Regions from separate parts of the Streptomyces sp. NPDC102270 genome, predicted to be linked through region 3. Evidence: riboswitches for the same ligand, from Rfam matches in the RefSeq annotation. Region 3 holds a riboswitch; each other region holds the start of a gene.
What was found. Region 3 has a riboswitch for cobalamin ahead of ACIRP7_RS18705 (ribonucleoside-diphosphate reductase subunit alpha). Riboswitches for the same ligand answer to the same signal wherever they lie in the genome.
Positions count from the first base shown of each region.

Region 1 (9,828 bases), on a different contig from region 3:
GGAATCGCCCACGTACGCCTCGGGGTTGGCGCCCGTGAGGTGGCGCACCATGGCGACCATGCCGCCGTGGTACTGGAAGTAGTCGTCCGCGTCGACCAGGTCGTGCTCGCGGGTGTCGACGTTCTTCGCGGCGACGTTGATCCGCTTGAACGCCGTCTCCATGTCCCCGCGTGCCGCCCGCCCGTCGAGTCCGCGCCCGTAGGCGTAGCCGCCCCACACCGCGTACACCTCGGCGAGGTCGGCGTCCGAGCGCCAGTTGCGGGCGTCGATCAGCGGCAGCAGACCGGCACCGTACGCCCCCGGCTTGGACCCGAAGATCCGGGCGGTCGCGCGCCGCCGGTCGCCGTGCTCGACGGTGTCCTCGTCGGCGTGCGCCTTCACGAAGTTCCGGTCGGCCGGCTCGTCCAGCTCCGCCACCGTGCGGACGGCGTCGTCGATCAGCCCGACCACGTGCGGGAACGCGTCCCGGAAGAACCCGGAGATCCGGACGGTCACGTCGATGCGGGGCCGCCCGAGCTCCGCCAGGCCGATCACCTCGAACCCGGTGACCCGCCGCGAGGCGTCGTCCCACACCGGACGGCAGCCGAGGAGCGACAGGATCTCGGCGATGTCGTCGCCCTGCGTGCGCATGGCCGACGTGCCCCAGACGGTCAGCCCCACGGACTTCGGGTACTCACCGGTGTCGGCCAGGTACCGCTGCACCAGCGAGTCGGCGAGTGCCTGTCCGACCTCCCAACTCAGCCTGGACGGGATGGCCTTGGGGTCGACGGAGTAGAAGTTCCGGCCGGTCGGCAGGACGTTGACGAGACCACGGGTCGGGGAGCCGGAAGGCCCCGCCGGGACGTAACCGCCGTCCAGGGCCTTGAGGATGTGCCCGATCTCGTCGGTCGTCCGGGCCAGCCGGGGCACGACCTCCGTGCAGGCGAACTCCAACACCGCGACGGCGTCGGCGAGTTCGGTGCCGAGGACGTCACGGACCAGACCGGGGACGGCCGCCGCGTCCCAGGACACGGCCTCCATGCCCTCCGCGACCCGCCGGCACAGCTGCTCCAGCAGGTCGATCGCGTCGGCGGCCGTCCGCGCGGGACCCTCGACGAGGTCGGACAGCTCCACCGGAACCTTCAGCGGCGCCCCCGGTTCGGCGAGCAACTCCTTCTCCACCAGCCCGAAATGAGCCGCGAAGGAGGCCCGCAGCCCCGGCAGGGCGTTCGCCTGGCCGCCCCACACCTGCGAGGCGCGCAGCACGGCCAGCACGAGGTTGACGCGGGCCTCGTCGACCGGACCGCCCCCGAGGATGTGCAGCCCGTCGCGGATCTGTACGTCCTTGATCTCGCACAGATAGCCGTCGATGTGCATGACGAACTCGTCGAACGCCGTGTCGTCCGGCTGCTCGTCGACATGCAGGTCGTGGTGGAGCTCGGCCGCCTTGACCAGCGTCCAGATCTGCGCGCGGACGGCCGGGGCCTTGGTCGGGTCGAGGTCGGAGACGAGCGCGTACTCGTCGAGCAGTTGCTCCAGCTTGGCGAGGTCGCCGTAGGTGTCGGCCCGCGCCATCGGCGGCACCAGGTGGTCGACGACGGTGGCGTGGCCGCGCCGCTTGGCCTGGGTGCCCTCGCCGGGGTCGTTGACGATGAAGGGATAGATCAGCGGCAGCTCACCGAGCACCGCGTCCGGAGCACAGCCCCCACTCAGGCCGAGGCCCTTGCCCGGCAGCCACTCCATCGTGCCGTGCTTGCCCATGTGGACGACCGCGTCGGCGCCGAACGAGTGGTCCAGCCAGCGGTACGCGGCCATGTAGTGGTGCGACGGCGGCATGTCCGGGTCGTGGTAGATCGCGATCGGGTTCTCCCCGAAGCCGCGCGGCGGCTGGATCATCACGACGACGTTCCCGAACTGGAGGGAGGCCAGCACGATGTCGTCCCCGTCGACGTAGAGGGAGCCCGGCGGCTCGCCCCACGCGTCCAGCATGGCCTGACGCAGCTGCGGGTCCAGCCGGTCGAACCAGGCCCGGTAGTCGGCGAGCGGAACCCGCGCGGGCGCGGAGGCCAACTGGTCCTCGGTGAGCCACTCGACATCGTGACCGCCGGCCTCGATGAGCCGGTGGATGAGCTCGTCGCCGTTGTCCGGGTACCCCTCGACGACGTACCCGGCATCCCGCAGCGCGTCCAGCACCCGCACCGCCGAAGCGGGCGTGTCCAGGCCCACCGCGTTGCCGACCCGGGAGTGCTTGGTCGGATACGCGGTGAAGACCAGAGCGAGCTTCTTCTCGGCGTTCGGCTTGTGCCTCAACTCCGCGTGCCGTACGGCGATCCCGGCGACCCGGGCGGCCCGCTCCGGGTCGGCCACGTACACCGGGACGTCGTCGGGTCCCTGCTCCTTGAAGGAGAACGGCACGGTGATCAGCCGTCCGTCGAACTCCGGGATCGCGACCTGCATGGCCGCGTCCATGGGGGACAGGGCCGCGTCGGACTCGTCCCAGACCGCCCTGGACGTCGTCAGGCAGAGCCCTTGCAGCACGGGCACGTCGAGGTCGGCCAGCGCCCCGATGTCCCAGGCCTCCTCGTCACCGCCGGCCGAGGCATGCGAGGCGTGGGTGCCGCCGGCGGCGAGGACGGTGGCGACGAGCGCGTCGGCCCGGGCGAGGATCTCGTAGAGCGCGGGGTCCGCCCCGCGCAGTGAACCGCAGTACACGGGAAGGGCGTTGGCACCCTTCGCCTCGATCGCCTCGCACAGGGTGTCCACGAAGCCGGTGTTGCCGCTCAGCTCGTGGGCCCGGTAGAAGAGCACGCCGACGGTGGGGCGGCCTGCCACGAAAGGACGGTCGCCGTGGACGCCGTACTCCGGCATCTTCTGCGGCTCGACGAACCCCTCGCCGGTCAGCAGCACGGTGTCGGACAGGAACCGGGCGAGTTCCTCCAGGTTGGCGGGCCCGCCCTCGACGAGGTACTTGAGCGCCTCGGCCACCACACCGGCCGGTACGGACGACTCGGCCATCAACTCGGCGTCGGGAACGGCCTCTCCGCCCAGCAGCACGGTCGGGATGCCCGAAGCCTTCAGCGCGGCGAGCCCGTCCTCCCAGGCCCGCTTGCCGCCGAGCAGCCGTACGACGGCGATGTCCGCGCCCTCGATCAGTGCCGGCAGCTCCTGCGCGACATCGACCCGGGTCGGGTTCCCGATCCGGTACGAGGCGCCGGAAGCGGCCCGGGCCGCCAACAGGTCCGTGTCGGCGGTGGACAACAACAACACTGTGCTCATGCGGGCGCTCCCGGTGGAATGAAAGGCAGTCCTTGCGGCGCGCCGGACTCGATGAGCCGCCACAGCGCGTCCGTGTCCGCGTGCTGTTCGATCAGGTCGCCGAGCCGGTCCAGCTGCTCCTCGCGCAGCGCGGCGAACGACGTGTCGGGGGCCGGCACGAACCGGCGGCCCGCGGCGGCCGCCACCTCCCGCAGGAAGGCCCGCCGGAAGCCGTCCGACTCCAGCGAGCCGTGCCAGTGCGTGCCCCAGGTCTGGCCGACGCGGCAGCCGTCCAGGCTGTGTCCTTTGTCATCAGAGATGAACGCTTCGCCCCCGTGGATGTCGGCGACCCCGTGATGGATCTCGTACCCCGCGACGGGCTCGCCGAGGGCTTCGCCCTCCGGCCGGGTCAGGGTCTTCTCCCGCGCGAACCGCACCCTGACGGGAAGGACTCCGAGCCCCTCGACGTGCCCCTGGCGGCTCTCGACCTCGTCCTCGATGTGCTCGCCGAGGATCTGGAAGCCGCCGCAGATGCCGAGGACGGGCCGCTGCTCGGCGACCCTGCGCCCGATGGCCGCCGCGAGCCCCCGCTCCCGCAGCCACTGAAGTGCCTTGACGGTCCCACGGGTTCCCGGAATCACGACGAGGTCGGCGTCGGCCAGTTCCTCGGGCCGGTCCACGAACCGCACCACGACACCGGGTTCGGCGGCCAGGGCGTCGACGTCCGTGAAGTTGGACATCAGCGGGATCGCGCACACGGCGACCCGCAGCACGTCCTCCCCGAGGGGAGCAGCCGTGTTCGACTCCCGGACCGTCCCCCGCAGGGACACCCGCAGCCCGTCCTCCTCGTCGATCCCGAGGCCGTGCCGGAAGGGCAGCACGCCGTAGGTGTGCCGCCCGGTGAGTTTGTGGAGCGTGTCGAGCCCGGGTTCCAGGAGGCTGACATCCCCCCGGAACTTGTTCACGAGGAACCCGGCGACGAGCTTCTGGTCCGCTTCCGAGAGCAGCGCGACGGTGCCGAAGAAGGAGGCGAAGACGCCCCCGCGGTCGATGTCGCCCACGACCAGCACGGGCAGCCCGGCGTTGCGGGCGATTCCCATGTTGACGATGTCGGTCCGCCGCAGGTTGATCTCGGCCGGACTCCCGGCCCCCTCACAGATCACCGCGTCATACGTGCCCCGCAACTCGGCGAGACAGTCGAGCACGGTCCCGAGGAGCCGCTGCTGCCGCCCGCCGTGATAGCCCCGGGCGCTCAGCTCACCGACCGGCTTCCCGAGCAGCACGACCTGACTGCTCTGCTCGCCACCGGGCTTGAGCAGCACGGGATTCATCAGCGCGGTCGGCTCGATGCGGCAGGCCTGCGCCTGCATGGCCTGGGCCCGCCCGATCTCCGCGCCCTCCCTCGTCACGAACGAGTTGAGGGACATGTTCTGCGCCTTGAACGGCGCGACCTTGACCCCCTGCCGCACCAGCCACCGGCAGATCCCCGCGGTGACGACACTCTTGCCGGCGTCGGAGGTGGTACCGGCTACGAGAAGCCCTCCGCCACTCATGCGCTGCGCCCCTTCACGAAGGCCCGCGCGGCGACACCGACGCCGAGCGCGAGCAGCCCGACGCGCCGCGACAGCCGTGCGGCGCGCTCGATGTCGTACATGGCGACGGCGCGCCCCTTCTGATGGAGCACCGGCCGGTGTTCGACCCGCCCCGCGTACGAGAGGGTCCCTCCCAGTCGGACACCCAGCGCCCCCGCGAACGAGGCTTCGACGGGCCCGGCGTTGGGGCTCGGATGCCTGTGCGCGTCCTCCCGCCAGGCCCGCACGGCACCCCGGGGATCGTCTCCGGCCACGGCAGCGAGTACGGCGGTGAGCCGCGCCCCCGGCCATCCGGCGAGGTCGTCGAGCCGGGCGGAAGCCCACCCGAAACGCCGGTACCGGGGCGACTTGTGCCCCACCATGGCGTCCAGCGTGTTCACGGCCCGGAATGCGAGCAGCCCCGGCACCCCGCCGACGGCACCCCACACGAGCGCCCCCACGACGGCGTCGGAGGTGTTCTCGGCCACGGACTCCACGACCGCCCGGGCGATCCCGTCGGCGTCGAGGGACTGCGGATCCCGCCCGCACAGGTGGGGCAGCCGCTCCCGGGCCGCCTCGACGTCCCCCGCCTCCAGCGCCCGCCCGATGACCCGGGCCTCCCGTACGAGGGAAGTCCCGCCCACGACAGCCCAGGTGGCGGCGCCGGTGAGCACGAGGGAGGCGGTACGGGAGGGACGTACGGCATGCTCCGCGACGGCGCCGAGCGCCCCCGCACCGCCCACGCACACGGCGGTGTGCAGCGCGCCCCACCCCCGGTGGTCCCGCCACAGCACCTGCTCCACGGCTGCGGCGGCCCGCCCGAACGCGGCGACCGGATGCCCACGACGGGGGTCACCGAGCAGAAGGTCACCGATCAGACCGGCGGCGGCGCCGTACGCGAAAACGCGATCGGCACGCATCGGGTCAGCCGATCGCGGGGTCGTTCACGTACCGGGTACCGCTGGTCGATCGGCAGGCGAGCATCGCGTCATGTCCTCACTCAGGGTGTCCACGCCCTGGTTCGACGAGTCCGGCGGCGAGAGTTCCTGGCTCCCGGGGTTGTCTACCCCGGTGACAGTGGCGGGACCGCGCCGGATTCGCACCGGCTTCCTCTTCTGCCGCCGTAAATGGCTCCGGCAGTCCACCACGGGCCTTCGAGACCCGTCAACTTCTTGTTGACCTGCGGCGGGAGAGTGTGCAGAACCCCACATCGCCGGTCATGAAAGACGGCCGGGGGGGGGGGGGGGGGGGGGGGGGGGGGGGGGGGCGCGCCCCCCCCCCCGCCCGGCGGGGGGGGCCGCCGCCCCGCCCCCCCCCCGCCCCCCCCCCCCCCCCCCCCCCCCCCCCCCGCCGAGTGACGGGGTGCCGTCAGGCCACGATCAGGGAGATCCCGTACGCCACCGCCGCCGCGCACGCCGCGAAGCAGGCGTAGGCGCCGGTGACCGCGAGCGTGGCCGAGCCGCCCTGGGCCGTGGCCCGCTCCTGGCGGGACAGGCCCATGATGCCGAGGGTGAACAGGGCCACGAGGCCCACGGTGACGACGAGGCTGACGCCGAAGACGGAGCCGAGTGCTTCCCAGTCGATCTTCATGGTGAGGCTTCCTTAGGAGGGGGGCTCAGACGGCGGCCGGCGGGGCGGCCGGTTCCGTCGCGGCGGCCGGGGCGGGGGCCGGAGCCGGGATCGTGGCGGTGAGGCCCTCGGTCACGGTGCCCGTGGGCGGCGGGGTCACGACGGCGATCGCCGTGGTCACCACGCCGGCCGGCTCGTCGGTGTGGTTGACGTTGGAGGCGTCCACGACCTCGCGGCGCGAGATCTTCCAGATCGCCGCGCTGGAGGCGACGAGGAAGACCGCCACGAGCGCCGTACCCCAGTCGCCGAGGTTCGTGACCGACTCGGCCAGGGCGCCCACCAGGGCCGCCGCCGGGAGCGTCAGCCCCCAGGCCACGAACATCCGCGTCGCCGTCGACCAGCGGACGACCCCGCCCTTGCGGCCGAGGCCCGCGCCCATCACCGAACCGGAGACGGAGTGCGTGGTGGAGAGGGAGAACCCGAGGTGGGACGAGGCCAGGATGACGGTGGCCGCGCTGGTCTGGGCGGCGAAGCCCTGCTGCGGCTGAAGGTCGGTCAGGCCCTTGCCCATGGTGCGGATGATGCGCCAGCCGCCGAGGTAGGTGCCGAGCGCGATGGCGAGACCCGCGGAGAGGATGACCCAGGTGGGCGGGTCGGAGTCGGGGGCGACGACGCCGCCGGCGACCAGGGCGAGGGTGATGATGCCCATCGTCTTCTGCGCGTCGTTGGTGCCGTGGGCGAGCGAGACCAGGCCGGCCGAGGCGATCTGCCCGGTGCGGTAGCCCTTCGCGGCGGCCTTGCCGTCGGCCTTCTTGCCCAGCGTGTAGGAGAGCCGGGTGGCCAGCATGGCGGCGACGCCCGCGACGATCGGGGCCGCGACGGCGGGGATGAGGACCTTGGTGACGAGCGCGTCGCCGTGCACCGCGCCCATGCCCGCCGAGGCGATGGTGGCGCCGATCAGACCGCCCATGAGGGCGTGCGAGGAACTGGAGGGCAGACCCACCAGCCAGGTCAGCAGGTTCCAGAGGATCGCGCCGACCAGGGCGGCGAAGATGACCTCGGGACGGATGCCGGTCTCGTCGACGAGACCCTTGGAGATCGTGTTGGCGACCTCCACCGAGAGAAAGGCGCCCACAAGGTTCAGCACGGCGGACATGGCCACCGCGACCTTGGGCTTGAGCGCACCGGTCGAGATGGTGGTGGCCATCGCGTTGGCGGTGTCGTGAAAACCGTTCGTGAAATCGAACGCGAGTGCGGTGACGACCACAATCGCGAGGATCAGCGAGAAGTTTTCCATTTACCCAGGCAATCGTTCGAGGTCATTGGCAGATTGAACGTAGGTAACCTGGATGAACGGAAGGTGAACTGGGGCGGGCCGCACGGTGACCGGAATCTTCTGCTGTCCCCGCGTCGAACCCCGCCGCCCCCGCGCGACCCGTACGCCCCATGGCTACGTCCCGGCGGCGAACCTCTTGAGCTGTCGCGTCGACCCGTTGATGAGATTCTGGTCACCCGGCAGAGTGCCCGCAGCGCTCCCGCATCTGCCGAGTGGTAGCGGGCCACCTGGGGGGTTGTGTAGCTCACCGGTCGGCGCCCGGTGAGCCGCTTCACCTCGTCACTGAACGACCTGATCCAGCCGACCAGTCCCGCCTCGGTCATGCCGTGGCACTTCTGCTTCTTGCCGTACGGGTTGTATTCGATGTCCAGCGCCGGCGGCAGGGTCCAGCCGTCCCCGGACCAGGCTGTCCGGCAGTGCGAAGGGGTACACCCCGCGCAGGATGCCGACTGGGTCGCCTTGACGTAGACGAACCTGGCGCCCTTGGCCTCCCACACTGAGCATGACCACGGACAGGGCCAGGGCGCGGGTTCGGTGCCGGGCAGCCTTGCGATCACGGGCCATGCGTCTCCCCGGGAACGGCGTCGCCGCACAAGAGGGGCGCACGCCCGGAAACGCGCTCTCCGGCGCCGCGCCTGGCAGGATCACGGCATGGCTGAGGAACGGCAGAAATCACCGGGTGAGGCGGACGCGTGGGGCGAGTTGGTCGACACGGCCCGCCGGACGGTCACCGACGGACTGGTCGTCGGCACCTCCGGCAACGTCTCGGTACGCGTCGGGGACACGGTCCTGGTCACCCCGTCGGGCGTCCCCTACGACCGCCTCACCCCGGACGACGTGACCGGCGTCGACCTGGAGGGCCGTCAGGTCCTGGGCACCCTGGTCCCCACAAGCGAACTCCCCATGCACCTGGCGGTCTACCGCAGCACCGACGCCCGCGCGATCGTCCACACCCACGCGGTGCACGCCACGGCCGTCTCCACGCTCGTGCCCGAACTCCCCCCGATCCACTACATGACCGGCGCCCTCGGCGGCCCCGTCCGGGTCGCCCCCTACGCCACCTACGGCACCGACGAGTTGGCCCAGAACATGCTCCACGCCCTCGCCGACCGCTCCGCCTGCCTCCTCCAGAACCACGGCACGATCACCTACGGCTCCACACTCACCCAGGCCTACGACCGCACGGCCCAGCTGGAATGGATGTGCCACCTGTGGCTGACGTCCCGCTCGATCCCGGGCCTGACCCCGAACCTCCTGACGGAGCGACAGGTTGAGGAGGCGGGGGAGCGGTTGCGGGGGTACGGGCAGCGGGGTTAGGGGGCCGGGTGCGCCTAAGGGGGGTGCCGGGTCGGGTTGTCGTGCGGGTGCGGTCCGGTGGGGGCTGGTCGCGCAGTTCCCCGCGCCCCCAGGGGGTTGCAGTCACCTGCGCCAGGACGCTCACCGGGGCCGCAGGGGCCGCCGCAGGCGTTCAGGGGCGCGGGGAACTGCGCAGAACGCCCGCCCCCACCGGACCCGCACCCGCCCACTGGCCCCGCCCCGCCTCCCCCGCGACACTGAAGACGTGCGCACTGTCAAAGCGACGGCCGCTGCCGTCACCGCAGCCCTGGCGGCCGGCGCAGCCGGCATCGTCGTCGGGAGGATCGCCAGCGACGCCGGACTGAAGGCGCCCGCGGGCCGCCCGCTGCCCGGCGAACCCCGGCTCACCGTCCACTCCACCGCAGCCGGCCGCATCGCCCTCACCCGCGACCTCGCCGCCCTCCGCCCCGGCACCTACGGCCTCGTCGGCGACGCCTCCCACGCCGTCGTGGGCCCCGTCCTCGCCACGGAACCGCACTCCGCCGACACCGTCGTCCGCCGCCTGGAACGCGTCACCCACGGCACCCTGAAACCCGGCGACAAGGTCTGGCTCACCCCGACCACGCACGTCGGCGACCCGAAGTCGGCCCTCGGCCTCGAACACACCGATGTCGACATTCCCGGCGAACTCGGCTCCCTGCCCGCCTGGTTCGTGCCCGGCGCGAGGGACACCTGGGTCATCGCGGTGCACGGCCTCGGTGCGACCCGCGAACACGCCCTGAACATCATGGAGTTCCTGCACCGCCACCGCTTCCCGGTCCT
Region 1 is NZ_JBIWLX010000006.1:420,215-430,042, forward strand. Features, by position in the region: gene cobN (cobaltochelatase subunit CobN) at 1-3,255, opposite strand, end outside; gene ACIRP7_RS14740 (cobyric acid synthase) at 3,252-4,787, opposite strand; gene ACIRP7_RS14745 (cobalamin biosynthesis protein) at 4,784-5,725, opposite strand; cobalamin riboswitch at 5,823-5,966, opposite strand; gene ACIRP7_RS14750 (hypothetical protein) at 6,174-6,395, opposite strand; gene ACIRP7_RS14755 (inorganic phosphate transporter) at 6,421-7,671, opposite strand; gene ACIRP7_RS14760 (GH25 family lysozyme) at 7,653-8,303, opposite strand; gene ACIRP7_RS14765 (class II aldolase/adducin family protein) at 8,362-9,027, shown strand; gene ACIRP7_RS14770 (alpha/beta hydrolase) at 9,272-9,828, shown strand, end outside.
Region 1: it holds a riboswitch for cobalamin, as region 3 does, so the genes downstream of both, ACIRP7_RS14745 (cobalamin biosynthesis protein) here and ACIRP7_RS18705 (ribonucleoside-diphosphate reductase subunit alpha) in region 3, are expected to answer to the same signal.

Region 2 (9,828 bases), on a different contig from region 3:
CCCTCGCCTCCGTCGCCTCGGCCTCCGACTGCCCCGGCGGCAAGGGCTGGCAGGACGGCGGAAGCTACAAGCCGGGTACGGGCGCCGGCTCCAAGACCGAGACCGACCGCTGCGAGTTCTCCCTCGACGGCAAGAACTTCTTCGCCTCGGTCAAGGTCGACGACCTGAACCTGAAGCCGACCGAGGACGGCAAGGTCCACGTCAAGGTCCGTGCGGCGGGCGACGCGTCCACCTGCACCGCCTCTCTCGCGTCCTACCGCGCGCACGGCCCGACGTTCGCCACCTCCGGCGAGCAGGTCTTCCACGACTTCGACACCGTGACCGTCAAGGCCGGCTCCGTCGACTCCCTCGACATCTCGATCCCGGACGTCGGCTGCTACGCGCAGATCGACCTCTACCGGGGCAACACGAAGTTCGACGGCCAGCTCGACGCCAAGGACGGCCTTCCGCACGGCGACCTCCCCAAGGGCCCGGACCACCCGGTCATCAAGGACAAGCTGATCGCGGCCTGGAACGGCGGCACGAAGGACTGCACGACCACGCAGACCACGCCTCCGGCGACCCCGCCGGCCTCGGAGTCCACTCCGCCGGCCTCGGAGTCGACCCCGCCGGCCTCCGAGTCCACCCCGCCGGCGTCCGAGAGCACGCCCCCGGCGTCCGAGACCCCGGGTACGAGCACCCCGACCCCGTCGGCCTCCGAGTCCACCACGACTCCGGCCGCCCCCACCCCGAACGGCGGCGGCGGTGACAACCTCGCCGAGACCGGCGCCAGCAGCAACACCCCGCTGATCGCGGGCGGCGCGGCGGTGCTGCTCGCGGGCGGCGCGGGCATCGTCCTGGCCACGCGTCGCCGCAAGGCTTCGCGCGCCTGACCCCTGTCCGACCGGGGCCGTCCCACCGTTCGCGGTGTGGGCGGCCCTTCGGCGTACCGGGACTCGTCCGCAGACCCGCCATGAACCCGCCATGGACCCGCCATGGCCCAATAAATCGAACACATGATTGAATCCGGGCATGCGATCGTTCCCCGACGACCTCGCCCGGGCACAGCGGGACTGGAGTGCCACCTACCGGCAGCTCGCCGAGCGCCCCGGCCGCACGGAGCTGCGCCGACGCCTGTACCGGCTGTCGGCCCAGGTGTTCTTCCACCCCCACTGGCAGCGAGGGCGCCCACGCCCGGCCGAGTGGCGGGAACTGCGCGATCTGGGGCGCTCGTCCGTCGCGGACATCGGCGAACGGCTCGACCGATGACGGACCGACATGCGGGACCGTACGTCCCGGACGATCCTGAAGACATGTCCGGACCGATCCGCGTGATCGTGCACCCCCCGTCCCCCACCGGCGGCCGCCGCGTCCGCGTGGACGGCGAGATCCTCGGCCTGGCCCACAACCTGACCGACGTCGCCGAGTTCCTCCGCAGGGCAGGCCTGGAGATCGACGCGGCGGAGGTGGCGCAGTCGTCGTGGATCGAATGGAAGGGGGGCGGGCCGGAGTGGTGGGGGGTGGAGGGGTGAGGGGTGGAGGGGTGGAGGGGGGACGCCGTGACCGGCGGAGACGTTCAGGGCCGTGCCTGAGCCGGTCCGTGCCGCCGGGTGGGTCAGTCGGGGCCGCTCCAGTCGAAGGGGAAGTGCTTGCTCGACTTCCCGGAGCGGTCCCAGGAGAAGCCGAACGCATCCGCGCGGTCGACGGTGGCCCGGCCCCAGGTGGCGACCTGGCCCGGTCCGACTTCGGCACCCGGGGCATTGTGGACCTGGACACGCGCGCCGTCTGCGGTGGTCGGGCCGGTGAGCGCCTCGGCGGCTGCCGTGACACGGCCGGGGACCTCGGCCCGCCAGGTGGCGAGGTCATCGTCTATCTCGACGCGGATGGGTGCGACGTCCATGCCGCGCATCTCGGGGTGGAACATCTCCCCGAACCGGGCCGGCCAGCCGCCCGCCTCGCCGCCGAAGACGGCTCCGAGAGCACTGCGTTGCTGTTCATCGGCGCGTTCGTCGAGGAAGACGGCGGCGTAGGGGTCGCTGTGCTCGCCGGCCCAGACGTTGCCCGTGAAGGAGCCGAGCATCAGGACGTTGAGGCCGTCGAGACGGACGTCGCCGTAGCTGCCCTCCCGGATGTGCCAGACCAGGACGCCTTCGCAGTCGCCGTAGGTCGGGGGCTGGGCGAACGTGCACGGACAGGGGATGGCGCAGTTGCACACATCGAACCAGTCGCCGGCCAGATGCCAGCGCGTCGCGGTGGTGGCCTGTTCTGTCATCTCGCTTCCCTCCTGCCGAGCCCCAGGAGGCTCACTCGGAGTGGCGAGACCGCGTGTGCCGAGCCCGAGGCCCCGGGATCGGGAGACGGTCTCCCTTCCAGCTTGCACCTGCCTTCCCTGATGGGGAACCCGTTCACCGGCAAGGGATCACATGTCGTCCGTCGACGGCATCGAGTCCCGCAGCCCGGGAAGCAGCCAGTCCTGGAAGGGTGCGAGCACGGCCAGGACGAGGAATACGACGCCCACGGCGCGGGCGAGCAGGGGGCCCCGGGACCACAGCTTCTCCACGAAGATCACCACGGCCAGCCCAGCCATCGCCGCCACGTTCATCACGCCCAGCGGAACGAGCACGACCATCAATCCGGCGCAGCAGCCGACACAGTAGGCGCCGTGGTGGAGGCCCACCCGCAGGTCGCGCGCCGGCCCGCGGAAGCCGGAGTAGCGCACCAGGTGGCCCAGGGGGTCGCGGCAGTGCCGCAGGCAGACGGACTTCAGGGGGCCCAGCTGGTACAGGCCCGCGAGCAGGAAGGCGGCCGAGCCGATCCAGCGACCGGCCGCGGGGTGGTCGTCCAGGAGGCTGCCGGTGAAGGCCAGTGCTGCGTAGGTGAGCAGCCCGAACGCCGTCCACACCAGCAGGTATCCGGCGACGAACTCGACGGTGCGGGCGGTCCGCGCCCAGCCGGAGGACTGCCGGCCGATGCCCCGGACCCAGGTGATGGCCACCGGCGCCATGGACGGCAGCATCATGGCCGCCATCATCGTCACCCAGAGCAGCAGGAACAGCGGCAGCGCCATCCCCATCGTGCCGGGCTCGACCCCCATGTCCCGCGCCTGGCCGATGGTCAGTACCCAGGCGGGCACCGCGATCAGGACAACGAGCAACCACGCGGCCGCGAGATCCCGCGTGGGCAGCAACCCCCCACCCGTTCCGGTCGGGGCGACCGACCGGCCGGCTTCGAGAGCGGAACTCCGGCTGTGACGCATCGGCGTGTTCTCCTGCGGCTCATTCCAAGGAGAGCATGTCCCCGCCCTCGACGCGACCTGGCCCGGGCGGTCTCCGCGCCTTTTGCGGCACTCCGACGGACGGGTCATTTCCCCCGGGCGCCGGGAGTTCAGTCGTGTTCGTGCACGGTACGGGAGTACGGGCGAAGTCGTATGTCTCGACCTTAGAGAAGGTCCGGGACGAGCTGTGTGAGCTGCGGCCCGGAATCGAGGTGCGCGGTTGTTTCTGGGGCGACGCCAGGGCGCCCGGTTAGCGCGGGGCGGCGCCTCGGTACCCGGATACACGGACTCTGGGGGCGCGCGCTCCGAGCAGGACACGGACATCGCCCAATGGTGGCTGCTCTACGCGGACCCCAGCGGGACGAGCCCCGACGGGAGGACATCATCCGGAGCGACGAACGCGTGGTAAGCCTCGGTGATGTCCGCGCAGTCGCTGAACCAGTCGTCGGTCTCGGTCAGCGACACCGCCCGCTTTGGCCCGAAGCCACCGTTGGCGACTTCGAGATACATCCGCTTCAGCAGCTCAGGCATCGGATGGCCCGCCACCCGCTCGAAGGCGGTGACGTCCTCGGCAGCTGAGGGGCCGGGCAGCTCCCTGCCGGCCACATGCGTACGGACCGCCAGGACCAGTTGGCCATCGGTCACCCCGGCATCCTCAGCGACGCGGGTCCTCCTGTCGATGCCATCCCCACGGCGGCGAGTTGTCAGACGATGAGTTCATGGATCGCCGCCAGGAGGTTGAACGCAGCCGGCAGGAGGAAGACGCAGCCGAAGGCGATCCACACCCACCCGGCTCTGCGGTGCCCGCGGCTCGGGGGTGGTGCCGGGATGAGCCGGTCGCCGGCCCTCATCGTCTCGCTCGGGGCGAGCACGCTGCGCCCCGTGCTGCGCTGCCGTCGCCCCAACCAGATGAAGACGATCGCGGCCATGGCCGTGAAGGCCGCCAGTTGGAGATGCTCACCCGGTGTGTCGGCGCCTGCGAGCGTCACGGCCACGTACGACAAGGTCCCCCCAAAGGATCACGGTGCATGGATCACCTCACGACGCCACCACCGTGTCAAGCGAGTTGGGCACCGCTCACGCCTCCTGGACCTAGAGCTGGTCCCGCCACCACGGCACGCCGAGGTTGTCGACCTGGATGACCTTCGCCCGCCTCAGAATCTCGTCGTCGAGGGGGGTAAGGACAGCGCGCAACTCTCGTCCGCTCTTCTTGGGCAGGGCGTGCAGAACGGCTTCGAGGTGATCGCGGAAGTAGCCCACGTCGCAACAGCCGGGGATGCCGCATCGCTGCGCTGTCGCCGGGTCCGCGATCAGCCTGAGCGGTCCATGGGCAAGAGCTTTCCAGCGCCGGAACGCTTCGGCCGTGTCCTCGAGGAAGGAGCGGGATCGTTCGAGTCGGCGCAGATCGGCCATGCAGCGTGCGGAGAGGCCGTCGATGGCCGGGTACCGTCGCGGCCTCACGCGACGGATCGGCAGTTCAGCCCGCAGGGCTGAGGGGCGCCTACGCGGCACGGCCCTTTCGGTTGTCGGTCATACGGGCACGGTACACAGGCACAGTGACGGATGTCCCGGCCTTTCAGTGCCGCTGAACTGCCCCTGCCCCACAGAAATCCGGAGTCGTCCGCCAGGGCCCGGTCTGCCCCGCCCCCTCACGACACCTGCTGCAGCAGCCCCCGTACCGCCTCGTCCACCACCCGGTACCGCACCACCCGCCCCTCCTTCTCGCCCGCCACGACCCCGGCCGCCCGCAGCAGCCGTAGCGCCTGGGACACGGCCGGGTCGTTCATACCGGTCGCGATCGCGAGGTCGGAGACGGCCAGGGGGCCGGTCCGGTGCAGGGCGAGCAGCAGGGCGAGCCGGTTCGGGTCGGCCAGGAGGGCGAAACGGTCGGACCAGGTGCGGACGTGTCCCGGGTCGCCGATCGCGGCGATGGCGTCGCACACCCGGTGTCCGTCGATGGTGCGGCGGTCGGCTCGGTCGGCCGGGACGAGGTGCATGGCGCACATCCTCGCAGGCGGCTCTGTGTGATCTTCCATACCTGCGCAGGTGTGCAGCTATGCAGGAGCCCCCGCCCCCGCCTACGGTGGGCGGGCCGTGGTGCTCGGGAAGCCGGTGACGACCCCTCAAAGGTCCATTCCGGTGCGGCCCTCGCCACTGTGATCGGGGAGTTTCCCTCCCACGTCCCTCGCGGGACAGCCACTGGCCGTCACCATCAGGCCGGGAAGGCGGGCAGGGAAACGCACGACCCGTAAGCCAGGAGACCGGCCACGGCAGCTCACGCGTTCATCCACGAGGTGCTGGAGTGACCACCGTATGACTGATCCTGCGCTGCCCGAGACTGCGCGGCCCGAGACCGCCGCCGCCCCCGCTTCCCTCCGCTGGCGGCGCGAGGACACCGTCAAGACGGTCGGTCTGATGGCCGCGATAGCCGCCCTGCACGTCGTCGCCTTCGGCATCCTCTTCCTGCTCGTCGTCCCGGAGCACTACGAGGTGGGCGACAAGGCCTTCGGCATCGGGCTCGGCATCACCGCCTACACCCTCGGTATGCGCCACGCCTTCGACGCCGACCACATCGCCGCGATCGACAACACCACGCGCAAGCTGATGGCGGACGGCAAACGGCCGGTGTCCGGGGGGTTCTGGTTCGCGCTCGGGCACTCCAGTGTCGTGGTCCTGCTCGCCGCCCTCATCGCCGGCGGCACCCAGCTGGCCGGCAAGGTCATGAACGAGGGCTCAAGTACCCACCAGGTGCTCGGATTTCTCGGTACGACGGTCTCCGGGTCGTTCCTCTATCTCATCGCCGCCCTCAACCTGGTCGCCCTGCTGGGCATCCTGAAGGTCTTCCGGGCGATGCGGGCGGGGACGTACGACGAGAAGGAGCTGGAGCAGCATCTCGACTCGCGCGGGTTCATGAACCGGATCCTCGGGCGGCTCACCAAGTCCATCACCCGGCCGGGGCAGATGTTCCCGCTGGGCTTCCTGTTCGGGCTCGGCTTCGACACGGCCACGGAAGTGACCCTGATGGTGATGGCCGGGTCGGGCGCGGCCGCGGGCCTTCCCTGGTACGCCATCCTCTGCCTGCCGCTGCTCTTCGCCGCCGGCATGAGCCTGTTCGACACCCTCGACGGCACCTTCATGAACTTCGCCTACCAGTGGGCCTTCTCCAACCCCGTCCGCAAGGTCTTCTACAACCTCGCCATCACCGGGCTGTCCATCGCGGTCGCCTTCTTCATCGGCACGATCGAGCTGGTCGGCGTCCTGCACGACAAGCTCGACCTCACCGACGCCCTCACCACCTGGATCGCCGACATCGACCTCGACAACGTCGGCTACATCATCGTCGGCCTGTTCGTGGTGGTGTGGGCGGCGGCGATCGCCTACTGGCGGCTCGCGAAGGTGGAGCAGCGGTGGAGCGTCAGCAGTTCCTGAGGGACCGCGCCTCAAGGGATCATGCCTGGACTAGGCCCCCTCCACCGCGGTCAGCCACAGCTTCACGTACCGCTCGACGTCGACGCCCAACGCCACGTCCACGAGGGTCACTTCACGCTCGCCCTCGTGGATCTCGGACTCACCGGGACGGCGGCGGCGGTCGATGACGGTCTGGCCGCGCGTGGGGCCGGGGGCGAGGCTCACCTCCACCGGCAGCAGCTCGGTGGTCAGCCCCTCCGGGTCGACGACCGCGCACACCGCGCCCGCGTCGCCGAGGCCACCGGTGGGAGTGGGGTCGCCGGAGGTGGCCGGGTCGCGGTGGGCGAGGAGGTCCCCGGCCATGCGCAGGCTGGGCTCCGAACTCGCCCGCAGCCGCTCGACGTCGGCGGCGGGGACGATGACCCGCTCGAACACGTCCAGGCCGTACATGGTCATCGGCACTCCGGCGGTGAGCAGCACGGCGGCCGCCTCGGGGTCGTGCCAGACGTTGAACTCCGCGACGGGAGTGGCGTTCCCGGTCGCCACCGCGCCGCCCATGAACACGATCCGCTCGATGTTCCGCACCACGTCGGGGTGGGTGCGGAGCAACAGGGCGATGTTCGTCAGCGGCGCGGTGGGGATGAGGGTGACCGGCGTCGGGGAGGCGAGGATCTCCCGCCTGAGCAGGGTCACCGCGTCCACGTCCACCGCGACCCGGGTAGGCGCGGGCAGCCCCAGGTCCCCCATGCCGTCCAGCCCGTGCACGTGGTGCGCGGCGCGCACGGGCTCGATCAGCGGCCGCGCGGCACCCCGGGCGACGGGGATGTCCCCGGCCCCGGCCTGCTCAAGAACGGTCAGCGTGTTGCGCACGACACCGTCGACATCGGTGTTCCCGGCGACACAGGTGACCGCGCGCAGATCGATGCCCGGGTGCCGTACGGCGAACAGCAGGGCCAGGGCGTCGTCGACACCGGTGTCGCAGTCGATGATCACCGGAATGGGCTGACCGGTCACGGCGGGGTCCTTTCGTCACTGGCGGTACGGATCGACCTTACGCAGCCGCCCAGAGTTCGGCCCCGCGATCACCGCTACGGGCAGCGATCCGTTCCAGCAGCTCGCCGACCGGCACGGCTCCCGGCCTACGCCCGTCCCGCAGCCGTACGGCCGCACAGCCCGCGTCGGCCTCCCGCTCCCCGATCACCGCCTGGTACGGCACGAGGCGCGCGGCGCGGACGCGGGCGCCGAGGGTGCCGTGACCGGGACCGGACAGTTCGGCCCGGATGCCGCGCGCTTCGGCCCGCCGTACGAGCTCATGGGCCCGTTCCTCCTGTGCCTCCGCCACCGGCAGGACCACCAGCTGCACGGGGGCGAGCCACACCGGGAAGGCGCCGCCGTGCGCCTCGATGAGATGGGCGACAGCCCGCTCCACACTGCCGATGATGCTGCGGTGGACCATCACGGGGCGGTGTTTAGCGCCGTCGGGGCCGATGTAGTGGAGGTCGAAGCGTTCGGGCTGGTGGAAGTCGATCTGAACGGTGGAGAGGGTGGACTCCCGGCCGGCGGGGTCGGTGATCTGCACGTCGATCTTGGGGCCGTAGAAGGCGGCCTCGCCCTCGACGGACTCGTGGTCGACGCCGTCGAGGACCTCTTCGAGGAGGGCGGTGGCGCGGCGCCAGAGTTCCGGATCGGGGACGTACTTTCCGTCGCCGTCGCCGTTGCCGGGGAGCGACAGCCGGTACCTGGACGCTCGGATGCCGAGGTCGTCGTAGGCGCGTCGGATGAGGTCGAGGGCGGCGCGGGCCTCGGCCACGGCCTGCTCCGGGGTGCAGAAGATGTGGGCGTCGTTGAGCTGAATGGAGCGGACGCGGGTGAGACCGCCGAGGACGCCGGACAGTTCCGAGCGGTATATGCCACCCAACTCGGCGATACGGAGAGGCAGTTCACGGTAGCTGTGGGACCGTGACCGATAGATGAGGGCGTGGTGCGGGCAGAGGCTGGGCCGCAGCACGACCTCCTCGCCGCCCAGCCGCATCGGCGGGAACATGTCGTCGCCGTAGTGCGACCAGTGCCCGGAGATCTCGTACAGCTCCCGCTTCCCGAGCACCGGCGAGTACACATGCCGGTACCCGGCGGCCCGCTCCACCTCCCTGACGTACTCCTCCAGAACATGCCGTACGACGGCCCCGTCGGGCAGCCAGTACGGCAGCCCCGCGCCCATCAGGGGATCGGTGTCGAACAGCTCCAGCTCACGGCCGAGCCGTCGGTGGTCGTGCACGGGGTTCATCGGGTTCATGGAGTTCTCCCTCGCGATGGGGGCGAGGAACCGACGGGAACGACAAAGCCCCAGGGCACTCGCCCCGGGGCTTCGGACTGCGTCAGCTGTCAGCGCGCCGGGACCTGCTCCGGCGTCGTCGTGATGGAGGGGATGGCTCTGGCTTGGGCGCGCTGCATGGGGTGAGGGTAGGGGGAGGGGTGGGGGTGGGGCGAGGGGTTTTTGTGCGCCGGTCCGCGGTATGGCGGGGCTGGTCAGGGGTGTTCGTGATGCAGGGACCGTATGAAGGTGGTCCAGGTGTCGGGGACGACCTGGAGTATCGGTCCGTGGGGGGTTTTGGAGTCGCGGACGGCGACGGTGTGGGGGTGGTTGCGGGCGACTTCGACGCACTCGCCGTTGCCGCTGCTGTGGCTGGACTTGGCGAACTCGAAGTGCGGCACGGTCACAGCTCCTTGCGGATGCGTTCGATCAACTCGACGGAATCGTGAAGGGCGAGTCCGTTCCTTGCGATCCGCTCGAACTTGGTGTTGTGCCGTGCGGCGTCCGCCTCGCTCTCCAGCCACAGCGTAGACGAGGTCGTATCCATGTAGACCACGTCCATCGCGCCGGGTTCGGCGAAGGAGACGACGCTGAAGGCGCTGGTCATGCCGGGGTGGGAGCCCGCGAGGAACGGGACCACCTGAAGCTTTACGTTGGGGAGCCGGGACACCTCGACGAGGTGGGCCAGTTGGGCACGCATGACCTCACGGCCGCCGACCAGTTGACGCAGAGCTCCTTCGCCGACCACGGCCCATAGATCGAGCGGGCTGCTGTCCGTCAGCCGCCCCTGCCGGGCGACCTTCGCCTCCACGAACCGCTCGATCTCACCCGGCTCGTCCCAGTCGGCGTTGCCGAT
Region 2 is NZ_JBIWLX010000005.1:131,217-141,044, forward strand. Features, by position in the region: gene ACIRP7_RS10870 (LAETG motif-containing sortase-dependent surface protein) at 1-872, shown strand, start outside; gene ACIRP7_RS10875 (hypothetical protein) at 1,012-1,248, shown strand; gene ACIRP7_RS10880 (hypothetical protein) at 1,293-1,511, shown strand; gene ACIRP7_RS10885 (DUF1326 domain-containing protein) at 1,595-2,251, opposite strand; gene ACIRP7_RS10890 (DUF2182 domain-containing protein) at 2,399-3,235, opposite strand; gene ACIRP7_RS10895 (hypothetical protein) at 3,596-3,898, opposite strand; gene ACIRP7_RS10900 (hypothetical protein) at 3,958-4,248, opposite strand; gene ACIRP7_RS10905 (hypothetical protein) at 4,346-4,714, opposite strand; gene ACIRP7_RS10910 (ArsR/SmtB family transcription factor) at 4,903-5,250, opposite strand; cobalamin riboswitch at 5,332-5,538, shown strand; gene ACIRP7_RS10915 (HoxN/HupN/NixA family nickel/cobalt transporter) at 5,567-6,682, shown strand; gene ACIRP7_RS10920 (nucleoside hydrolase) at 6,713-7,675, opposite strand; gene thrS (threonine--tRNA ligase) at 7,713-8,945, opposite strand; gene ACIRP7_RS10930 (DUF397 domain-containing protein) at 9,188-9,373, opposite strand; gene ACIRP7_RS10935 (helix-turn-helix domain-containing protein) at 9,376-9,828, opposite strand, start outside.
Region 2: it holds a riboswitch for cobalamin, as region 3 does, so the genes downstream of both, ACIRP7_RS10915 (HoxN/HupN/NixA family nickel/cobalt transporter) here and ACIRP7_RS18705 (ribonucleoside-diphosphate reductase subunit alpha) in region 3, are expected to answer to the same signal.

Region 3 (9,828 bases):
ACCCGCTGGAGCAGCAGCGCGATCAGCATGCCGGCGACCATGGTGAGGACGACGCAGCCGGCCGCGAAGACGATGGTCCGCACGACGACCGCCCAGAACTCGCTGTCGCCCAGCACGCCCGTGAAGTTGTCGAAGCCGACCCACTCGGCCGGCTGGAAGCCCCACAGCTGGGACTGCCCGAACTTCTGGAAGGACAGACCGACCAGACGGACCATCGGATAACCGAGGACCAGCACCAGGATCAGCAGGCAGGGGGCGAGCAGCAGCCAGGGCGTCGCGCTGAAGGTCCGCTTTCTGCCCGGTGGGGCCGGCCTGGACGGCGGGGGTACCGACATCGGCGGCGGCACCTCGGTGGGGGTGGTCGTGTCTGCGGCACTCATGGCGCGCTCCTCAGCGGTCCCTCTGGTCGTACGAAAGCGAAGCCCGCACGGTCGTACGGGAGGCAGGGCCCCGCCGGTGTCAACGGGGCCCTGCTGCCGGTCACTTGCTGTTGATGACCTTGTCGATCGCGGTGTCCGCGTCCTTCGCGGCGACCTCGACCGACTTCTTGCCGGTGCCGATGTTCTGGAGCATGGTCTGCAGGATCTGCGCCTTCTCGACCTGGCCCCAGCCGGGTGCCATCGGCACGAACCAGTTGGACTCGGCCGCGGTGGCCGGGACCGCGGTCGCCGGGTCCTTCTTCAGGGTGGCGAGGTCGGTCTTGTTGTTGGGCAGGTTGCCCTTGGCCATCAGGCCCTTCTGGCCGGAGGCACCGGTGAAGGCGTTGATCCACTCGGCGGCGACGGCCTGCGCCTTCGACTTCACCGGCACGGCGAGGTCGGACCCGCCGAGGAAGACGGGCATGTTCTTGCCGGACGGACCGGGCATCACGAAGTTCTCGAGGTTGTCCTTGAGCTTGCCGGTCTTGTCGTTCTTCGGGTCGGCGGAGGTCGCGCCCTCCCAGGCCGCGCCGAAGATCATGGCGGACTTGCCCTGGCCGTAGACGATGTAGCGGTCGGACTCGTCCTTGGTCTTGTCGGCGTGCATGTACTTGTCGACGACGTTCTTGAACTCGGTGAGGCCCTTGACCGACTCGGGCGAGGAGAGGTTGGCCTTCCACTGGCCGCCCGACTCGACCGCGATGGAGCCGCCGGCGTCGTAGACGAAGGACATGGCCGCGTACCAGTCACGGGTGGGCTGGTACCAGGCGGAGAACTTGTCGCCCTCCTTCTTCTGGACCTTGTCCAGGGCGGCGGTGAGCTCCGCGTAGGTCTTCGGGGTGGACTTGACGCCGACCGAGGCGAAGACGTCCTTGCGCCAGTTGCCGACCCGGCCGCCCGCGTAGTACGGGACGCCGTAGGTCTTGCCGTCGTAGGTCACCGAGGCCTTGAGGCCGTCGAGCCAGGCCGACGAGTTGGTGAACGCCGACGTGTCCAGGGGCGCGAAGGCGCCCTTGACCATGTAGCCGAGCATCTCGGTGTTGCCCATCTCGACGACGTCGGGGGCCTTGTCGGTGGCGAGGACCGCGTCGAGCTTGGTGTTCTTGTCCGGCCAGCCGTAGTACTCGTGGTCGATCTTGATGCCGGGGTGCTTCTTCTGGACCGCGGCGTCCGCGGCCTTCACAAGCCCGGGCCAGTTGTTCTGGGCGTCGACGGTGAGCCACACGGTCAACGCCTTGGCGTCCGCGCCGCTGTTGTCCGAACTTCCGCTGTCGCTGTTCCCACATGCCGCGACGGAGACCATCATGCCCGCGATGCCGATCGCGGCTGCCAGCTTGCGCTTCACGCCACCCTCCTCAGGGATGCCCACACCTCCCGCTCACAAGCCGGGACCTGGACCAATGGTGTAGACCAGTAGGGGGAGCTTGGACCAGACCACAAGGCCTGTCAAGAGGTGCCGAAAAGGCCCTGACCAGCCGTTATGCGAGCTACATATGCAGGAACCATTAGTAAAGAAGCCAGCGAAAACACCGGCGGCGGAGTACTGTCGTCCGCTAGACCACTTACCTCTGTGGACTAGACCAAAAGAGGTGGCGACGGTATACAGAAGGGATCACGATGTGACCCGCATCCGGAGCCGGGAAGGCAGACCATGAGCAGCGACGTCAGCAGTGCGGAGACCGAGGGCGGGGCAGGCGTCCGTACCGCGCGCGTGCCCAAGTACTACCGCCTGAAGAAGCACCTGCTCGACATGACGGAGACGCAGTCGCCCGGCACGCCGGTGCCGCCCGAGCGCACGCTCGCCGCCGAGTTTGACACCTCACGCACGACGGTGCGCCAGGCGCTGCAGGAACTCGTGGTCGAGGGGCGCCTGGAGCGGATCCAGGGCAAGGGCACCTTCGTCGCCAAGCCCAAGGTCTCCCAGGCGCTGCAACTGACCTCCTACACCGAGGACATGCGCGCCCAGGGTCTCGAACCCACCTCGCAGCTCCTGGACATCGGCTACATCACCGCCGACGACCGGCTCGCCGAGCTCCTCGACATCACCGCCGGCGGCCGGGTGCTGCGCATCGAGCGCCTGCGCATGGCCAACGCCGAGCCGATGGCCATCGAGACGACCCACCTCTCCGCCAAGCGCTTCCCGGCCCTGCGAAGGTCGCTCGTCAAGTACACCTCGCTCTACACGGCGCTCGCCGAGGTCTACGACGTCCACCTCGCCGAGGCCGAGGAGACCATCGAGACCTCCCTGGCCACCCCGCGCGAGGCCGGCCTGCTCGGCACCGACGTGGGCCTGCCGATGCTGATGCTGTCCCGCCACTCGATCGACAAGACGGGCGAACCGGTGGAGTGGGTGCGGTCGGTGTACCGCGGGGACCGGTACAAGTTCGTGGCCCGCCTCAAGAGGCCGGTCGACTAGTGCCCTAGGAGTACCCAACAGGCGTGCTTCACAGAATCGACATACCGATATGCGGACGAGGTCTTCCGCTCTCACGACACCAGCGCCTAGATTGCCTGCGCATTGCAGGTGATCAGCGCTGATCAGTGAGGGGCAGGAGTCGCGACATGTCGGATGCACCTGAAGTCGGACCACCGGTGGTGACGCCGGTACGGGTGGTCATCGCCCTCTGCCTGTTGGCCCCGTTCGTGGCGATGCTGTGGGTCGGCTCGTACGCCAAGGTCGACCCCACGTTCATCGGCATCCCGTTCTTCTACTGGTACCAGATGCTGTGGGTGCTGATCTCCACCGCGCTGACGATGATCGCGTACCAGCTGTGGCAGCGTGACCAGCGTGCCCGCCGTGGAGGTACCAAGTGAACGACGGCGTCAACGGTGTGGCTCTCACCGTCTTCATCCTCTTCTTCCTGGCCGTCACGGTCATGGGCTTCCTGGCCTCGCGCTGGCGCAAGGCCGAGAACGAGCACAGCCTCGACGAATGGGGCCTGGGCGGCCGCTCGTTCGGCACCTGGATAACCTGGTTCCTGCTCGGCGGCGACCTCTACACGGCGTACACCTTCGTCGCGGTCCCCGCGGCGATATACGCGGCGGGCGCGGCCGGCTTCTTCGCGGTGCCGTACACCATCCTGGTGTACCCGCTGATCTTCACCTTCCTGCCCCGCCTGTGGTCGGTCTCCCACAAGCACGGATACGTGACGACCTCGGACTTCGTGCGCGGTCGCTTCGGCTCGAAGGGGCTGTCGCTGGCGGTGGCGGTCACCGGCATCCTCGCGACCATGCCGTACATCGCGCTCCAACTGGTCGGCATCCAGGCGGTCCTGGACGTCATGGGCATCGGCGGTGGCGAGAACACGAACTGGTTCGTCAAGGACCTGCCGCTGCTGATCGCCTTCGGTGTCCTCGCGGCCTACACGTACTCCTCCGGACTCCGGGCCCCCGCGATGATCGCGTTCGTGAAGGACACGCTGATCTACATCGTCATCGCGGTGGCGATCATCTACATCCCGATCAAGCTGGGCGGCTTCGACGACGTCTTCGGCGCGGCGAGCGAGAAGTACACGGCGGCCAAGGCGGGCGGCCTCGTCCCGCTGGAGGCGGGCCAATGGACGTACGCCACGCTGGCGTTGGGCTCCGCGCTCGCGCTGTTCATGTACCCGCACTCGATCACCGCGACGCTCTCCTCGCGCAGCCGTGAGGTGATCCGCCGCAACACCACGATCCTGCCGCTGTACTCCCTGATGCTGGGCCTGCTCGCGCTGCTCGGCTTCATGGCCATCGCGGCCGGGGTCAAGGTCACCAACCCGCAGCTGGCGATCCCGCAGCTGTTCGAGGACATGTTCCCGGACTGGTTCGCGGGCGTGGCCTTCGCGGCGATCGGCATCGGCGCGCTGGTCCCGGCGGCCATCATGTCCATCGCGGCCGCGAACCTGTTCACCCGCAACATCTACAAGGACTTCATCAAGCCGGACGCCACGCCCGCACAGGAGACCAAGATCTCCAAGCTGGTCTCGCTCCTGGTGAAGGTCGGCGCGCTGGTCTTCGTCCTCACCATGGACAAGACGGTGGCCATCAACTTCCAGCTGCTGGGCGGCATCTGGATCCTGCAGACCTTCCCGGCCCTGGTCGGCGGCCTGTTCACCCGCTGGTTCCACCGCTGGGCCCTGCTCGCCGGCTGGGCGCTCGGCATGGTCTACGGCACGGTCGCCGCGTACGGCGTCGCCTCCCCGACCCAGAAGCACTTCGGCGGCTCGGCCAAGGAGATCCCGGGCATCGGCGAGATCGGCTACATCGGTCTGACCGCGTTCGTGCTCAACCTGGTCGTCACGGTGATCCTGACCTTCGTACTGAAGGCGCTGAAGGCTCCCGACGGCGTGGACGAGACCAGCCCGGAGGACTACACGGCGGACGCGGGCGACCCGGGGGTCCAGACGGAACTCCCGCCGGCGACAGCGGGTTCGGTCCACTAGTCACGGAGTCGGGCGGGCCGTCGGAGAAGTCGTCCGGCGGCCCGTTGTCGTACCCGTCGGGCACACTCACCGGCATGGACATCGTGATCCGGGCCGCGGAACCCGCCGAGTACGAGACCCTCGGTGAGATCACCGCCCAGGCCTATCTCCAGGACGGCCTGCTGCTGTTCGGCGAGAGCGACTGGTACCTCGAAGAGCTCAGGGACGTGCCCAAGCGGGCCGCCGCCGCGGACGTGTTGACGGCCGTGGCGGACGACACCGTCCTCGGCACCGTCACCTTCGTCCCCTCCGGCGGGCCGTTGGCCGACCTCGCCCGCCCCGGCGAGGCGGAGATCCGCATGCTCGCGGTGGCTCACACGGCCCGCGGCAGAGGCGTGGGACAAGCCCTCGTCCAGGCCTGCGTCGAGCGCGCGAGCGCCACGGCCACCGGCATCGTCCTGTGCACCCAGCCCACGATGCACACCGCCCACCGCATCTACGAACGCCTCGGCTTCACCCGCGCCCCCGAGCGCGACTGGAAGCCGATCCCCGGCGACGAGTTCACGCTTCTCGCCTACACGTTGACGCTCTGAAGTCGCCGCGACACAACATATGGGCCTGCTTTCCTCACCCGGCACAAGATGTATGCTCATGCTCGCTGTCGCCGCAGGGGAATCCGGTGCGAATCCGGAACTGTCCCGCAACGGTGTACTCATGCGTGCATAAGCGCACATGAGCGTCAGTCCGAGGACCTGCCGACAGCCGCCCGTGCCGCACCGGCCCGGGTGTCATGACGTCCGGGCCTCGTGGAATGGGCCGGTGGACGCGACGCCGTGCGCGCTCGTGTGCTGCCCCCTGCCCTCCGCAAGGCCCCCGTGCCCAGCGAGGGAGTGCCCCACGTGACCATCGCGCCGGCCGATCCGGCCTCAGCGACCGAGCGGACCGCACAGCAGGACCACGACGGCCCCGGTGCCGCCCTGCTGCGGACCCTGACCACGCTGACCGCCGACCTCCCCGACGCCGACCCCGGCCGGGTCGCCGCCGCCGCGCTGCGGGGCCGCTCCTCGCGTACGGCTTCCCCCGAAATGCTCGTGGAGTTGCGCGAGCTGGCCACCGAGGCGGCGGCCGGCCTCATCTCCGAGGACCCCGCGTACAGCAGGCTGGCGGCCCGGCTGCTGACCGTCTCCATCGCCGCCGAGGCCGCCTCGCAGGGCGTGACCTCGTTCACCGGCTCGGTCGCCGTCGGCCACCGCGAGGGCCTCATCGCCGACCGGACCGCCGAGTTCGTGCGCATCCACGCCGAGCGGCTCGACGCGCTGGTCGACACCGAGGCCGACGACCGCTTCGGCTACTTCGGCCTGCGCACCCTGTACAGCCGCTACCTGCTGCGGCACCCGATCACCCGCAAGGTCATCGAGACCCCCCAGCACTTCATGCTCCGGGTGGCGTCCGGGCTCGCCGAGGACGACACCCTGCGCGCCCTGGACGAAGTCGCCGCCCTCTACCGGCTCATGAGCCGTCTCGACTACCTCCCCTCCTCCCCCACCCTCTTCAACTCCGGCACCCGGCACCCCCAGATGTCGTCCTGCTACCTCCTCGACTCCCCCAAGGACGAGCTGGACTCCATCTACGACCGCTACCACCAGGTCGCCCGGCTCTCCAAGCACGCCGGCGGCATCGGCATCGCCTACTCCCGCATCCGCTCCCGCGGTTCGCTGATCCGCGGCACCAACGGGCACTCCAACGGCATCGTCCCGTTCCTGAAGACCCTCGACGCCTCGGTGGCCGCCGTGAACCAGGGCGGCCGGCGCAAGGGCGCGGCCGCGGTCTACCTGGAGACCTGGCACTCCGACATCGAGGAGTTCCTGGAGCTCAGGGACAACACCGGTGAGGACGCCCGTCGTACGCACAACCTGAACCTCGCCCACTGGGTGCCGGACGAGTTCATGCGCCGGGTGAACGCGGACGCCGAGTGGTCGCTCTTCTCGCCGGCCGACGTGCCCGAACTGGTCGACCTGTGGGGCGAGGAGTTCGACGCCGCGTACCGCACGGCCGAGGCCGCGGGGCTCGCGAAGAAGACGATTCCCGCGCGTGACCTCTACGGCCGCATGATGCGCACCCTCGCGCAGACCGGCAACGGCTGGATGACCTTCAAGGACGCCGCCAACCGCACGGCCAACCAGACGGCGCTGCCGGGCCACACCGTCCACTCCTCCAATCTCTGCACGGAGATCCTGGAGGTCACCGACGACGGGGAGACGGCGGTCTGCAACCTGGGGTCGGTGAACCTCGGCGCGTTCGCCGACACGACGACCGGCGACATGGACTGGGAGCGGCTGGACGCCACCGTCCGCACCGCCGTGACCTTCCTCGACCGGGTCGTCGACATCAACTTCTACCCGACCGAGCAGGCGGGCCGTTCCAACGCCAAGTGGCGTCCCGTCGGCCTCGGCGCGATGGGCCTGCAGGACGTCTTCTTCAAGCTGCGCCTGCCCTTCGACTCCCCCGAGGCCAAGCGGCTCTCCACCCGGATCGCCGAGCGCGTCATGCTCGCCGCCTACGAGGCCTCCGCCGACCTCGCCGAGAGGAACGGCCCGCTGCCGGCCTGGGAGAAGACCCGTACGGCACAAGGGGTTCTGCACCCCGACCACTACGCGACGGACCTCACCTGGCCCGAGCGCTGGGCGGCACTGCGCGAGCGCATGGCCACCACGGGTCTGCGCAACAGCCTCCTGCTCGCCATCGCGCCCACCGCCACCATCGCCTCGATCGCCGGGGTGTACGAGTGCATCGAGCCGCAGGTCTCCAACCTGTTCAAGCGCGAGACGCTGTCCGGTGAGTTCCTCCAGGTCAACTCGTATCTGGTGAAGGAACTCAAGGAGCTCGGCGTGTGGGACGCCCGCACCCGTGAGGCGCTGCGCGACGCGAACGGCTCGGTGCAGGACTTCGCGTGGATCCCCGAGGACGTACGGGCGTTGTACCGGACGGCGTGGGAGATCCCGCAGCGCGCTCTGATCGACATGGCGGCGGCGCGGACCCCGTTCCTCGACCAGTCGCAGTCCCTGAACCTCTTCCTGGAGACGCCGACCATCGGCAAGCTCTCCTCGATGTACGCGTACGCCTGGAAGTCCGGGCTGAAGACGACGTACTACCTGCGCTCGCGCCCGGCGACCCGGATCGCCCGCGCCGCACAGGCGACGGTCCCCGTCCAGCAGCCGGCCCCGGAAGACGCGGTCGCCTGCTCCCTTGAGAACCCCGAGTCCTGCGAGGCCTGCCAGTAATGACCAGCGAAGCCAAGACTGTGCCCTCCAAAAACCTGCTCGACCCGGGCTTCGAGCTGACCCTGCGCCCCATGCGCTACCCGGACTTCTACGAGCGCTACCGGGACGCCATCAAGAACACCTGGACCGTCGAGGAGGTCGACCTCCACTCGGACGTCTCCGACCTGGCGAAGCTCAGCCCCGCCGAGCAGCACCTCATCGGCCGCCTGGTGGCCTTCTTCGCGACCGGTGACTCGATCGTCGCGAACAACCTGGTGCTGACGCTGTACAAGCACATCAACTCCCCCGAGGCACGCCTGTACTTGAGCAGGCAGCTCTTCGAGGAGGCCGTCCACGTCCAGTTCTACCTGACGCTGCTGGACACCTACCTCCCCGATCCGGAGGACCGGGCGGCGGCCTTCGACGCCGTCGAGAGCATCCCCTCGATCCGCGAGAAGGCGGAGTTCTGCTTCCGGTGGATCAACGAGGTGGAGAAGCTGGACCGGCTGGAGTCCCAGGCCGACCGCCGCCGCTTCCTGCTCAACCTGATCTGCTTCGCCGCGTGCATCGAGGGCCTCTTCTTCTACGGCGCCTTCGCCTACGTCTACTGGTTCCGCAGCCGGGGCCTGCTGCACGGTCTCGCCACCGGCACCAACTGGGTGTTCCGCGACGAGACCATGCACATGTCCTTCGCCTTCGACGTGGTCGACACCGTCCGAAAGGAGGAGCCGGAGCTGTTCGACGACCGGCTCCAGCAGCAGGTCACCGCCATGCTGGCGGAGGCCGTGGAGGCGGAGCTGCAGTTCGCGCGCGACCTGTGCGGCGAGGGACTGCCCGGTATGAACACCGAGTCGATGCGGCAGTACCTGGAGTGCGTCGCCGACCAGCGCCTGACGCGCCTCGGCTTCGCGCCGGTGTACGGCTCGCAGAACCCGTTCTCCTTCATGGAGCTCCAGGGTGTCCAGGAGCTGACCAACTTCTTCGAGAGGCGCCCGTCCGCGTACCAGGTGGCCGTGGAGGGCACGGTCGACCTGGACGAGGACTTCTGACAGGACATCTTCAAAATCGGTGGATCCGGGCACGTGGGTAGTACGTCCAAGAGGGAAGGAGGCCATTCATGCGCCCGATCCGCAAGACGACCCTCGCCCTCGCGACACTGACGCTGCTCCTCGCGGGCTGCGGCACCGACGCCGGGAACGGGAAGGGGGGAGGCGGCGACAGTGTGTCGCCGTCCTCCCCCACGCCCACGCCCACGCCCACCGCCACCGGGTGCACGACCCGGGCGGAACTCGGCGCCACCGACAGCGGCGACACCGTGTGCCTGACGGTGGGCGACACGATCCGGATCAGCCTGGACGGGACCAGGAACCGGCCCTGGAAGCCGGTCGCCGTCGACGGCAGCGGTCTGGAGGCCACCAACAGCGGCATCGTCCTGCTGCCCGGTGACGCGAGCTCCGCGTACAAGGCGGTCTCGGCGGGCCGGGTCCAGCTGAGTTCACAGCGTCCCCTGTGCGCCACCGGGACCGGCGGCATCTCCTGCAAGGGCATTCAGGAGTGGCGGGTCACCGTGCTGATCACCTGAGCGTGACCGCGTCCCCGGCCGACACCTTCAGCGAGGTCGTCGTGGTGCCGGGGAAGTACCAGCGCCAGCTGCCCGCCGACGTGGCGGTCACCTTGGTGCTGAGCCGGCCCACGTTGTCCGTCTTCACGGTCTTGACCGTGCGGTAGTGGGCGGCGCCGGCCGCGCGG
Region 3 is NZ_JBIWLX010000008.1:288,745-298,572, reverse strand. Features, by position in the region: gene ACIRP7_RS18735 (carbohydrate ABC transporter permease) at 1-380, opposite strand, end outside; gene ACIRP7_RS18730 (extracellular solute-binding protein) at 481-1,764, opposite strand; gene ACIRP7_RS18725 (GntR family transcriptional regulator) at 2,071-2,835, shown strand; gene ACIRP7_RS18720 (DUF3311 domain-containing protein) at 2,982-3,233, shown strand; gene mctP (monocarboxylate uptake permease MctP) at 3,230-4,840, shown strand; gene ACIRP7_RS18710 (GNAT family N-acetyltransferase) at 4,915-5,412, shown strand; cobalamin riboswitch at 5,458-5,594, shown strand; gene ACIRP7_RS18705 (ribonucleoside-diphosphate reductase subunit alpha) at 5,719-8,100, shown strand; gene ACIRP7_RS18700 (ribonucleotide-diphosphate reductase subunit beta) at 8,100-9,128, shown strand; gene ACIRP7_RS18695 (hypothetical protein) at 9,197-9,661, shown strand; gene ACIRP7_RS18690 (hypothetical protein) at 9,654-9,828, opposite strand, start outside.